One region of the Shewanella sp. 10N.286.54.B9 genome, then DNA from elsewhere that is predicted to be linked to it. Evidence: riboswitches for the same ligand, from Rfam matches in the RefSeq annotation. Region 1 holds a riboswitch; the other holds the start of a gene.
What was found. Region 1 has a riboswitch for cobalamin ahead of AB4135_RS20515 (ABC transporter ATP-binding protein). Riboswitches for the same ligand answer to the same signal wherever they lie in the genome.
Positions count from the first base shown of each region.

Region 2: linked by a shared signal. The riboswitch ahead of AB4135_RS15925 (TonB-dependent receptor domain-containing protein) and the one ahead of AB4135_RS20515 (ABC transporter ATP-binding protein) in region 1 are both predicted to bind cobalamin.

Region 1 covers NZ_JBFRIY010000070.1:54,937-60,532, forward strand. The annotation lists gene cobT (nicotinate-nucleotide--dimethylbenzimidazole phosphoribosyltransferase) at 1-1,014, opposite strand, end outside; gene AB4135_RS20510 (FecCD family ABC transporter permease) at 1,067-2,116, opposite strand; gene AB4135_RS20515 (ABC transporter ATP-binding protein) at 2,109-2,948, opposite strand; cobalamin riboswitch at 3,005-3,153, opposite strand; gene AB4135_RS20520 (histidine phosphatase family protein) at 3,237-3,872, opposite strand; gene metH (methionine synthase) at 4,115-5,596, shown strand, end outside.
Region 2 covers NZ_JBFRIY010000044.1:11,130-16,725, reverse strand. The annotation lists gene aroG (3-deoxy-7-phosphoheptulonate synthase AroG) at 1-209, shown strand, start outside; gene AB4135_RS15940 (TonB family protein) at 405-1,601, opposite strand; gene AB4135_RS15935 (BlaI/MecI/CopY family transcriptional regulator) at 1,598-1,975, opposite strand; gene AB4135_RS15930 (hypothetical protein) at 2,253-2,900, shown strand; cobalamin riboswitch at 3,214-3,414, shown strand; gene AB4135_RS15925 (TonB-dependent receptor domain-containing protein) at 3,534-5,384, shown strand; tRNA gene AB4135_RS15920 (tRNA-Phe) at 5,594-5,596, opposite strand, start outside.

The DNA.
Region 1 (5,596 bases):
TGCGTCTTTAAAACTAGCCATCTCATTGTAGAAATTTGCCGCCGCTTGAATTAACGGGAACGCTAGCGCTGCGCCCGTGCCTTCACCGAGTTTCAAACCTAGATTGAGTAACGGCTTGGCTTGCATAAATTCAAGCATTAAGTAATGGCCTTTCTCATCAGACTGGTGTGAAAAGATCATATAGTCTCGACAATCAACATTAATATTTATCGCCACTAACGCCGCAGCCGAAGCAATAAAACCATCAATAACCACTAACATGCCGCGCTCTGCAGCTGCGAGAATAGCGCCTGTCATCTGCACAATTTCAAAGCCGCCAATGCAAGCCAATACCTGCATAGGGTCATCAAGTTCGCTGTGGTGCAGTAACATAGCTTGCTCAACTAACATCTGCTTACGCTTAAATGTGGCGGCATCGATCCCGGTACCGCGCCCCACACAATCGCTCGCGGGGATCCCGGTTAACACTGACATAATCGCAGCGGCTGCAGAGGTATTGCCTATGCCCATTTCGCCAAGCGCTATCAGGTTACAACCATTTTGGTGATGCAGTTGAACGCGAGCAGTAGCCATATCAAACCCCTGCTTAACTGCCCCAAGTGTCATCGCTGCGCGCTTATGAATCGGGCCTGTGCCCGCCCCTAAACGCTGATCAATAACACCACTCTCACTTTCAAAGGGTTGCAATACACCACAATCTATCACTTCAAGCTCTAAACCGACTTGACGTGTAAACACGTTAATTGCAGCCCCGCCCGCCATGAAATTCCTGACCATTTGTGCTGTCACTTCACTCGGTGCTATTGATACTCCGGAGTCCGCTATACCATGATCAGCAGCAAAGACCATCATTTTAGGGTTGTTGATCTGTGGACTCTCTTTACCAAGCACTTTTGCAATTTGCAGGGCCAGTGCTTCTAGATCGCCAAGCGCACCTAATGGTTTAGTTTTGGTGTCAATTTTCTGTTGAATTGTTTCATCAAACTCTGAACTCAATGGCTTTATATTAAACATCTAACCTTTTGCTCCCAACATCCCAAAAGGGATAATTTAAACTGCAGCCACGTTAAGTGCGTTTTGCACTGCGGCTGCCTAAAATAAACAAGAAAAATATACTTCCCATCACCGCGGTGATAATTCCCACAGGCAGCTCTTGATAGCTCAATAATGTACGTGCCAATACATCAACCCAAACCATAAATAACCCGCCTATCGCAGCAGTTAGCAGCAACGGATAGCGGCCAGGAAAGAGTAAGCGCACTGTGTGCGGTACCATTAAACCGATAAAACCTATGCCACCGCAATTGGCGACTAATATCGCAGTGATAAGCGAGCACAGTAACAACATAGATAACCGTAAACGTCCAACGTTTATCCCTAAAGTGTGCGCAGTCTCATCGCCGGCTCGCATCGCTATGATCTGCCTCTTAGATAGCAGAATAATTAGCGTACAAATCGACACAATAATCGCTGGTAGAATTAACCCTGTCCAACTGGCTTTTGCAAAGCTACCTAGGCTCCAAAAAAGCACTGAAGCGGCAGCTTGAGGGCTCGAAAAATACAGCAATAAACTGGCCATTGCGCCAAACATAAATGAGATAGCGACACCAGATAGCAGCATCCGCTCTACCTGAGTCGACAAGTTTCGGCCACATAAACCAAGCACCATTAATACTGATAAGCTGGCACCGATAAATGCACCAAGTGGTAAGCTTAACCACAATATACTTTGGCTAAATAGCGTTAAAACCACCACCGCGCCAAAGGACGCACCCGAGGATATGCCAAATAGGTAAGGGTCCGCCAACGGATTACGAGTCACAGTTTGCAGTACGCTTCCAGCTATCGATAAGCCCGCTCCAGCAATAAATGCAAGCATCACTCGCGGTAACCTTAGCTCCCAAATAATGCGTTCAGTCACACCTTGGTTGTCACCTAGGCCAAAAAATTTGTGACTAAATACCTGTAACACATCACTCGCTGAGATACTCGCCGCACCAAAACTGGTTGCGGCAAATGGTGTAAGAATAGCTATAAGTAATAGCGTAAGTAGCAAGAGCAATTGATAAGACTGTTGCCATTTAGCCTGAGTAATAGCAGACAATGAATTAGACATCCTTGCCACCCTCTTCTAATCCATGATGCGATTTACTGCGCGGTTCATAACCATAGAAATAACTGATAAGCGGGTTACCGTGCTGCGGGTGAGGTTTAACTTCACAACAGACATCAAACACTTCGCCGATACGTTGCTCGGTTAACACTGCTTTGGGAGTGCCTTTTGCTACACCGCACCCTTTATCAAGGAGTAATAACTCGTCGCACAAAGCGCTGGCAAGATTAAGATCATGAATTGAGGTGATGACCGTAATGTTAAGCGTGTGCAGTAACTCTAGGGTTTGAATTTGGTAGCGGATATCGAGATGATTTGTCGGCTCATCCAAAATCAACAGCTGTGGCCGCTGCACAATCGCACGAGCGATGAGCGCACGCTGTTTCTCGCCACCCGATAAGCTTTCATAAGCTTGGTTAGCTTTATCAGCTAAGCCCACTTTAATTAGAGCCTGAGCCACAACCTCTCGATCATCAGCATTGGTGAATTCAAATGCGCCTTTATGGGGCGTCAATCCAAGGCTGACAAGCTGAGTTGTGGTCATCTCAAAATGATGTGGTGTATCTTGCAGTACTACGGCAATCTGCTTGGCAAATGCCTTTGCAGATAGTGCTGTTATTGGCTGACCAAATAGGTTGATTTCGCCACTTGTAGGCTTGATAAAGCGATATAGACAGCGCAGTAAACTGGATTTACCCGCGCCATTGGGGCCGATTATTCCCAGCATCTGCCCTTTAGCTAAGCTAAATTCGATATCTGATAATATGGACTGGCCATTTAATTTCCAGCCTAAGCCGCTAACAGTAAGGACTGTTTCTGATGCCTGATTAGACATTCAATAAACTGCAAAGCATGTGCTAATAAACTCCCTTGAGACACCCGCTCAAGTTATTCAGTATGGTTCAGTTAGGCTGGTATCTGACTTGGGGCGAAAATTATTTCACACCCATACAGTTGCGGGTACAGTCCGGACTCATTAGCCGTATTCGGCCACCGGTTCCCAATTTGTGCGATTAGGCACCTAACTCAAATAAAAATCGTGTTGTTTACCTCATTGTTGAGGTAATAATGTGGCAGTTTATCACGCAATGCCAATAAGGCATTGCACTTGATCAACTACTCGCTACTCCAGTCCCCAATTAAGGCTTAGGTATTGCTGGTCACCGTCGTCTAATACATCGATAACCACCGTCGCAGCATAGGGCAACTTTAAAGCACTGTAGATCCCTGCGCACTGTTTTAGTCCGAGTGATTTAGCCATTAAATGCCGAATAACCCCGCCATGGGTTAATAGTAAAATAACCTTACCTTTATGCTGCTCAAGTAGAGCGTCCCAAGCCTTATCGACTCTAGACTCAAAAGCTTGCATCGTTTCGCCGTTTGGTGGGGAATTGGCCCATGGGTTTGCCCAGTAAGCATCTAGCCGTTCAGCAAATAGCTGATAAAGCTCAGTGAAAAGCTGCCCATCCCAATCGCCAAAATTAAGTTCCATAAAGCCAGGCTGTTCAACAAAATTAATATTGTGCTGTATAGCAAAAGCGTGAGCTGGCTCTGAGCAGCGCAATAATGGCGAACTCACCACTAGATCCGCCATGCTGTTTTTAGCCAAATGACAGGTTTTACTATTTTTAAGAGTCGAAAAAGCCACATTTAGCTGCTCTTTTCCAGCTAAACTCAGCACAACATCCGTATGACCACGTAAAACATTGCCACCTTCACAGGCACCATGACGCAGTAAAATTATCTTGGTTTTTTTCACCAAACAATCCAACTAATTATATTAATCATATACTTACAAGTAAACCTTCACATTTTCGTCATGAAAAAGTATCAGGTTTTAGGGCTTGCACTTTCGCTAATGACTCACGTATTATGGCCGTCTATACGTATAAATGTCCAAACAAAAATAGCTTTATCTAGTAATGCTAGCTTTTAGTTGATAAGAATGGACAAGGTAACTGAATTTATATTTTGCGACTCTGTATTTGGTAGGAATTTTTTATGGCAACACATACCCTGAGCCCAGTCCCGCACACCCAAGATACTGCCGACAAGGTTTTAGCAGTACTGACTAAAAAGTTAGAGGAAGGGATCCTACTACTTGATGGTGCGATGGGCACCATGATCCAAGATCGCAAATTTGAAGAGCAACAATTCCGCGGTGAGCAGTTCAAAAACTGGCATTGTGATGTAAAGGGTAACAACGACATGTTGGTGCTCACTCAGCCAGAAGCGATCAAGCAGATCCATAAAGATTACCTGCTGGCTGGCTCCGATATCATTGAAACCAACACCTTCAATGCAACTCGCATCGCGATGGCCGATTACGACATGGAGGAGCACTCAGCTGCAATTAATCTTGCTGGTGCCCGTCTTGCTCGACAAGCCGCCAATGAAGTTGAAGCAGAAACGGGCCGTCATTGCTATGTCGCTGGCGTCCTTGGTCCAACCAACCGTACTTGCTCCATCAGCCCTGATGTTAACGACCCTGGGTTTCGTAACGTCAGTTTCGATGAGCTTGTCGAAGCTTATATTGAGTCGATTAATGCGCTTATTGCCGGCGGCAGCGATATCATTATGGTTGAGACCATCTTTGATACCCTCAATGCAAAAGCGGCACTATTTGCCATTGAAACCGTCTACGACACTCAAGGTTTCCGCCTGCCCATTATGATCTCAGGCACCATTACCGATGCCTCAGGCCGAACACTTACCGGGCAAACGACTGAAGCCTTTTACAACTCACTGCGCCATGTAAAGCCATTAACCATTGGGCTTAACTGTGCATTAGGGCCAAAAGAGCTGCGCCCATATGTAGAAGAGTTATCAAAAATATCCGAGTGTTTTGTCTCGGCGCACCCTAACGCTGGTCTACCCAATGAATTTGGTGGTTACGACGAAACACCTGAACAAATGGCAGAAATCATCGAAGAGTGGGCCGAGGAAGGCTTTTTAAACGTGATTGGCGGCTGTTGTGGTACCACGCCAGCTCATATCCGCGTCATTCGCGAAGCCGTTATTAAGCATCCAGCACGAAAACTGCCCGATATTCCAGTAGCTTGCCGCCTATCAGGGCTCGAGCCGCTCACGATTGATGAAACCTCACTATTTTTAAACGTAGGTGAACGTACTAACGTTACTGGCTCGGCTAAGTTTTTACGCCTGATTAAAACCGGCGAATATGAAGAAGCGCTCAGTGTTGCCCGCGATCAAGTTGAAAACGGCGCGCAGATCATCGATATCAACATGGATGAAGGCATGCTCGATGGCGCTGAAACCATGCACAAGTTTCTTAACCTTATAGCCTCTGAGCCAGATATTTCACGTGTACCGATTATGATCGACTCCTCTAAGTGGGAGGTGATTGAGGCGGGCCTAAAATGTATTCAAGGTAAGGGCATCGTTAACTCTATTTCGCTTAAAGAGGGCGAAGAGAAGTTTATTGAGCAAGCCACATTGGTGAAACGCTATGGTGCGGCTGCC
Region 2 (5,596 bases), on a different contig from region 1:
TTGCCGATGATGTTGCGGGCCAATTAAGTGCTGGTGAAACATCGATATTTGGCGTTATGGTTGAGAGTAACTTAGTTGAAGGTCGTCAGGACCCTGTTGAAGGACAATCGCTATGTTATGGCCAGAGCGTAACCGATGCATGTATCGGTTGGGATGACACAGAGAAAATGCTGAGCGTATTGAACGAGAGTATACTTAAGCGTCGATAACGGTTAGTGGCAAGTTTTTTGTTAAATTAAAACCTGGTGTTGCACCGGGTTTTTTTATGGCTTTTTGTAACGACAAAAAGAGCATCTAGGCTCTTTGTTGATAAACGCAGCATTCCTGGTGTTTATCTCGTATCGTAAAGTCTGCCTGTTCAATATCTACAGCTCTTTCCTATAACTACTGACAGGTTGGTCTGCTTATTTTGAGGTCACTTTAATTTTTTCAATGTTACTCACTGGTGCTTCAACAACAAAATCAAGCTGTACTAACGAGCCTTTTGCGCCAGTTTTAGACTCGCTATAACGCCACTGCTTTAAGGCTTTAATGGCTGATGCATCAAATACTGCAGTTGGCGATGACTTGATCACTTCAACATTGTTCACTTCGCCTGTGGGAGTGATATCAAATTGCATTACTACAAATCCATTTTGATTGGCTTCTACTGCCGCAGCAGGATAGGCGGGTTCAATTCTGATAACTGGATGGATATCAGGATTTTTATCATCTCCGGCTAACACTTGCTGGTTAAGTAAAAGGCTGCTTAAGCCCAGTGCCACAGTCAGCCCAATAACGGCTAAGCCACTTTGGCCTTGTTGATGAGTTCTCATTTGCATTATACGCTCCTTGAGTATGTGTTTGTTTCCATAGTGTGTGTGTAACAAGCCGTGATTAGCTTGTTGTGAGTATGCGAGCAACAGTTTGCTGTAAACTATTTTCTCTGCAGTATCGAGAGTGGCAGTTACCTTAGCATCACAGGCTAACTCCTGATCATTCCTAAAACGTCTATACGCTATCCAAAACAAAGGGTTAAACCAAAATACAGCTAAGATCCCGTAGGCTAAAAGATTACAACTCAGATCTAATCTTTGGTGATGGTATTGTTCGTGCTCAATAATGGCACGCTGCTGTAGCGGACTTAGATTTACAAACCCAGTAGGTAGAATAATCTTGGGGTGAATAACCCCAACGAGCATAGGAGAGTGAACCTTTTCATGGCTGTATGTTGCTAGGTAGGAAGCTAAACCTTCTACCTTTTTAGCTGTCTGTAGCAATGTGCGTAGGTAAGCGCCTTGCAACCACAATGCCAGTGACATTGTGCTTAAACCTATAAGCCAGATGACGGTTAGTGCTTGGCTGTACCAAGATGATTCACTTTGCTTTATGGCTTTGCCGGCCTGAACACTGTAATAAGCAATCTGATTAGATTGCACGGGAAATAGTTGCGTAGGAACATAGTTGACTAATATAGAACTCAACAAAAGTAGCGGTAATAACATCCACAAAGTATAGGTTTTGTGTGCACCTAAGTGTTTCTGTAATCTGCTATGGCCAAGTAATAGTATGCTGCAAATAAGGCTTAATAACAGAGTTTGCTGCAGTAACCAAAGGCTCATGACTTATTTTCCTCTTGCCAGGTATCAATCAGTTGTTGTAACTCTTCAACATCTTTTGCGCTTAGCTTGTTTTCGCGAGCAAAGCCTGCAACTAAAGGAGCAACCCGACCAGAGAAGAGTCTTTCGATAAAAGATTCACTCTCTTTCAGTTGATAATCACTTTGAGCAATGAGTGGATAATATAAGTAACTACGACCCTGTTTTTCAAAACCGATAGCTTGCTTTTTAACAAGTCTATTAAGCAGCGTTTTAACTGTTTTCTCGTGCCAGTCATTATTCTTACTTAACTGGGCTACAACTTCGCTGGCACTTATTGGCGATTTTTGCCAAAGCACATTAAGTACATTGAGCTCAGCATTACTTATCTCTTTCATGATGATTATCTCGTCAATAGCTATTACTTCACTGATGATAGCTATTGATTACAGTTGTAATTTTTAATTATGATTACAAATGTAATCATAATGTGCAAGCCCTTATGTTAATAAAATGATAATGAGTGATGGCGTTTCAAGTATGCGGTTGAATAGATTAACTATTGGTTCGCTAAAAGCTGGCTGTACCCTTAGGAGAGATTTTTATCTATGCCTTTTGCTGCTGTAACGATACAATCTGTTAAACATAAATACCCTAAACAAGGATTGTAAAGGTATGAAAGCAAGTCAGCCGTCACGCTGGGTAATCTGTTCAGTACTTTTATGCTGTCATTTTTCAATGGGGGCGTATGCATCAGAAACGACAGAGAGCTCGATTGATAAGTCGCCTATGCAACTGTCTATTTTTAGCCAGAAATTAAGTTTTTTCCTTCCCGATGACTGGAAACTAGCCTATACACAACGAGAAGATGGGATGTTCTCTGCTGAGTTTTTACCTCAAGTTGAAGGCCTAAATAATTGGTCTTCAATGGTATGCATTCAAGGTTTCGAGGGGATGGCAGTTAATATTAAACCGGATGATTTCCTTGATACCATGGTTGCTACCTATCGAGATAACTGCAGTGGTGAGGTGATATATGAACGCGTTGATAATGAATTTATTAATGGTCATCAAACTGCTAGTGCCATCATTGGTTGTACCCGAATGCCAAACACCCATCTAAATGGACTTGAAATAGATTTTTATAAAGAGCCTCAACGCCTAAGTGAGGTTGGTTATTATACTGCTATTAGCGGAGAGAAGGATTTGTATCTTATCCATAAGTCGTTGCGAGGTAATGAATTTAATACCATCAGCACTCTGGTTGAAAAGAAAAACTATCGTGAGTTTATGTCTGCGGTCAGCCCGTTTAATTTAAATTAAAACATCAGTGGCCTGATACTGTGTTTTGACCTAAATGGATGGCACTTAAATCTTCACCTAGAATCGACATGCCTTTGCTAAAAATGGCTTTGATACTTGGTTTTCTAATGAGTATCACAGAGTAAGACTAAAGACTTAGTGGGTGAATTCTATCTAGCTCCGACAGGTAATAGTCGTAAGTTCACTCATTGCAATCTAAGCTAGAACAAATCTGCTCTTTGATTAGTTAGACATTTAACCGTATAGACGTCTATAATGCGCGCACAAAGCGGTAACCTCAACATACCGCAGCGTAACAACGATAAAAAATAACTAACTAGTCAACTTTATTGGTGCCTCTAGTTTCAACATTAATTGTTGGCTGAGGATAATCGGGAAGTCAGTTAAATTCTGACACTGCCCCCGCAACGGTGAATGGTGAGGCACAAGCGCTTTAAAGTTTGTTGTCGCATATTGATGACTTCATCAATATAGAACCTAAGTCCGGAGACCGGCCCGTAAAGTGATTTCGATGATTTCGGCGGGCAGATCTCGAAGTGCGGCAACTGGTAAATGTAGCGAAGGAACTATGCGCTATTTGATTTACAATGCCGTGACGCATTTGCCCCGTTTTCCTTTAGGAGTCAAGGGTAAATGGGTACTAAACCATCTAAAATTGCGTTGCTTATCAGCGGCGTATTCAGCTTAACTGCATTGCCAACAGTGGCGGCAGAATCCAATCAAGACGTGACTATTGATGAAACTATTACCGTAACCGGTACCCGTTTCGATAGAAGCACTGAAAAACAGCTTACCGTTATTAATACTATTGAACGCAGCGAGATTGAACGCTTGAATCCTAAGTCGGTTGCAGACGTGTTAGAAAGACTGCCAGGCGTTAGTGTTGTGCGAAATGGCGGTGCAGGGCAAAGTGCTTCAATTAGCTTGCGCGGCACAAATTCAAGCCATGTATTGGTCATTGTTGATGGCGTAAAGGTAGGTTCGGCGACATTGGGTAACTTTAGTTTTAACACCTTGTCCCCTGAAAGCATCGAGCGTATTGAAGTGTTGAAAGGTCCTAGAGCGTCTGTATGGGGCAGTGATGCCATTGGCGGTGTGGTTCAAATCTTTACTCGTCAGCTGAAGAGTGATGAATGGTATGTTGGTGCTGAATATGGCTCTAATGACTACATTCGAGGCTCTGCGGGAGTCGGTATTGAGCATGGTGAAGGCAGTAGCACCTTGACTGTAAACCGCGAACAATCAGACGGCTATGATATTTATCAGGGTGCAGATTCAGAGAAGGATGATGATGGCTACAGTCGTACATCTTTATCTCTTAAGGGCTCGCAGCAATTGGCTCCGCAATGGCAAGCATTATGGAGTGGCCAATACGACCGAGGGAATACTCAGTACGACGATATCTACGCCAGTGGTAGCGCGGACGAATCTGACTATGCAAACTACATTTGGAACTTAGGTGCTCAATACCAAGGTGACAAACTTACAAGCAAATTCACTGTAAATCAGTCTAGAGATTATAACGAGAACTTTCGCGGCGATAATAACGATGTACCGCGCGCTGACTTTGAAACGATGCGTAAACAGGTTAGCTGGAACAATCAGTATTTGTTAGCTGATGGTTTAAACCTCAATGGTGGCTTAGATTGGTCAAACGAGGCTGTACTAGGGGATTATGCTCAAGACGAGAGAGACATTCTTGGCGCATATATTTTAGTTGGCAAGCAGTGGCAGCAGCTACTAGCCGAAGTAGCGGTTCGTTATGATGATGTTGAAAATATCGACAGTGAAACGACTTATAACGTCAGCTTAGCATATCAGTTTGATAAAAACTGGCGTTTATCTGCCACGACGGGTACAGCCTTTAAAGTACCTACTTTTAATGATCTGTACTGGCCTAATTCAGGTAATCCAGATCTGCTCTCTGAAACTTCTACAAGTTATGATGTGACACTAAATTATAGCCGTAACACAGTTAGTGCTTATATTAGCGTATTTAAAAATGATATTGATAACTTGATAGCTTGGGCGCCTACTGGCGAAGTTGATGACAATGGTTGGGATATCTGGAAGCCTGCTAATGTAAACAATGCAGAAATTTCAGGCGTTGAATTCTTTACTAAGTTTGAAATATTTGGATTTGATAATCAGTTAGCTTATACCTATTTAGAGCCGGAGGATAAGAAAACGGGTGAAATGCTAATTGGTCGTAGTGTTGAAGAGCTTAATTACAGTTTAAGTTATCAGTGGCATAACTTTGATTTGTTAGCTAACTACCACTACCAAGGAAAGCGTTACGCAGGTTATGGTTTATATCTTGAGGCATATCAACAGTTAGATTTAGGTATTGGATATCAAGTGGCTGATAATTGGCAGTTACGCTTAAAAGCTAACAATATATTTGATGAAGAGATCATCTCTGCAACCAACTATATTAGCCCTGGCCGGGAGTTGTTCTTTAGCGTCAGTTACAGCGCTTTGTAAAAACCGATAAGCCAAAGCGTTTAGTCAATAAAAGCCAGTCTCAATAAGACTGGCTTTTTTGTGCATGGTAATTACTAAAGAATGGACGCTGTAGAGATTTCAAATCTCAGATACAAAAAAACCTCGCTAGGCGAGGTTTAAGTTGTAAGCTTAAGGTCTTAGATTGCCTTAGCTTAATGTTTAAATGTTGCAACACCTAAACTAAATATTGG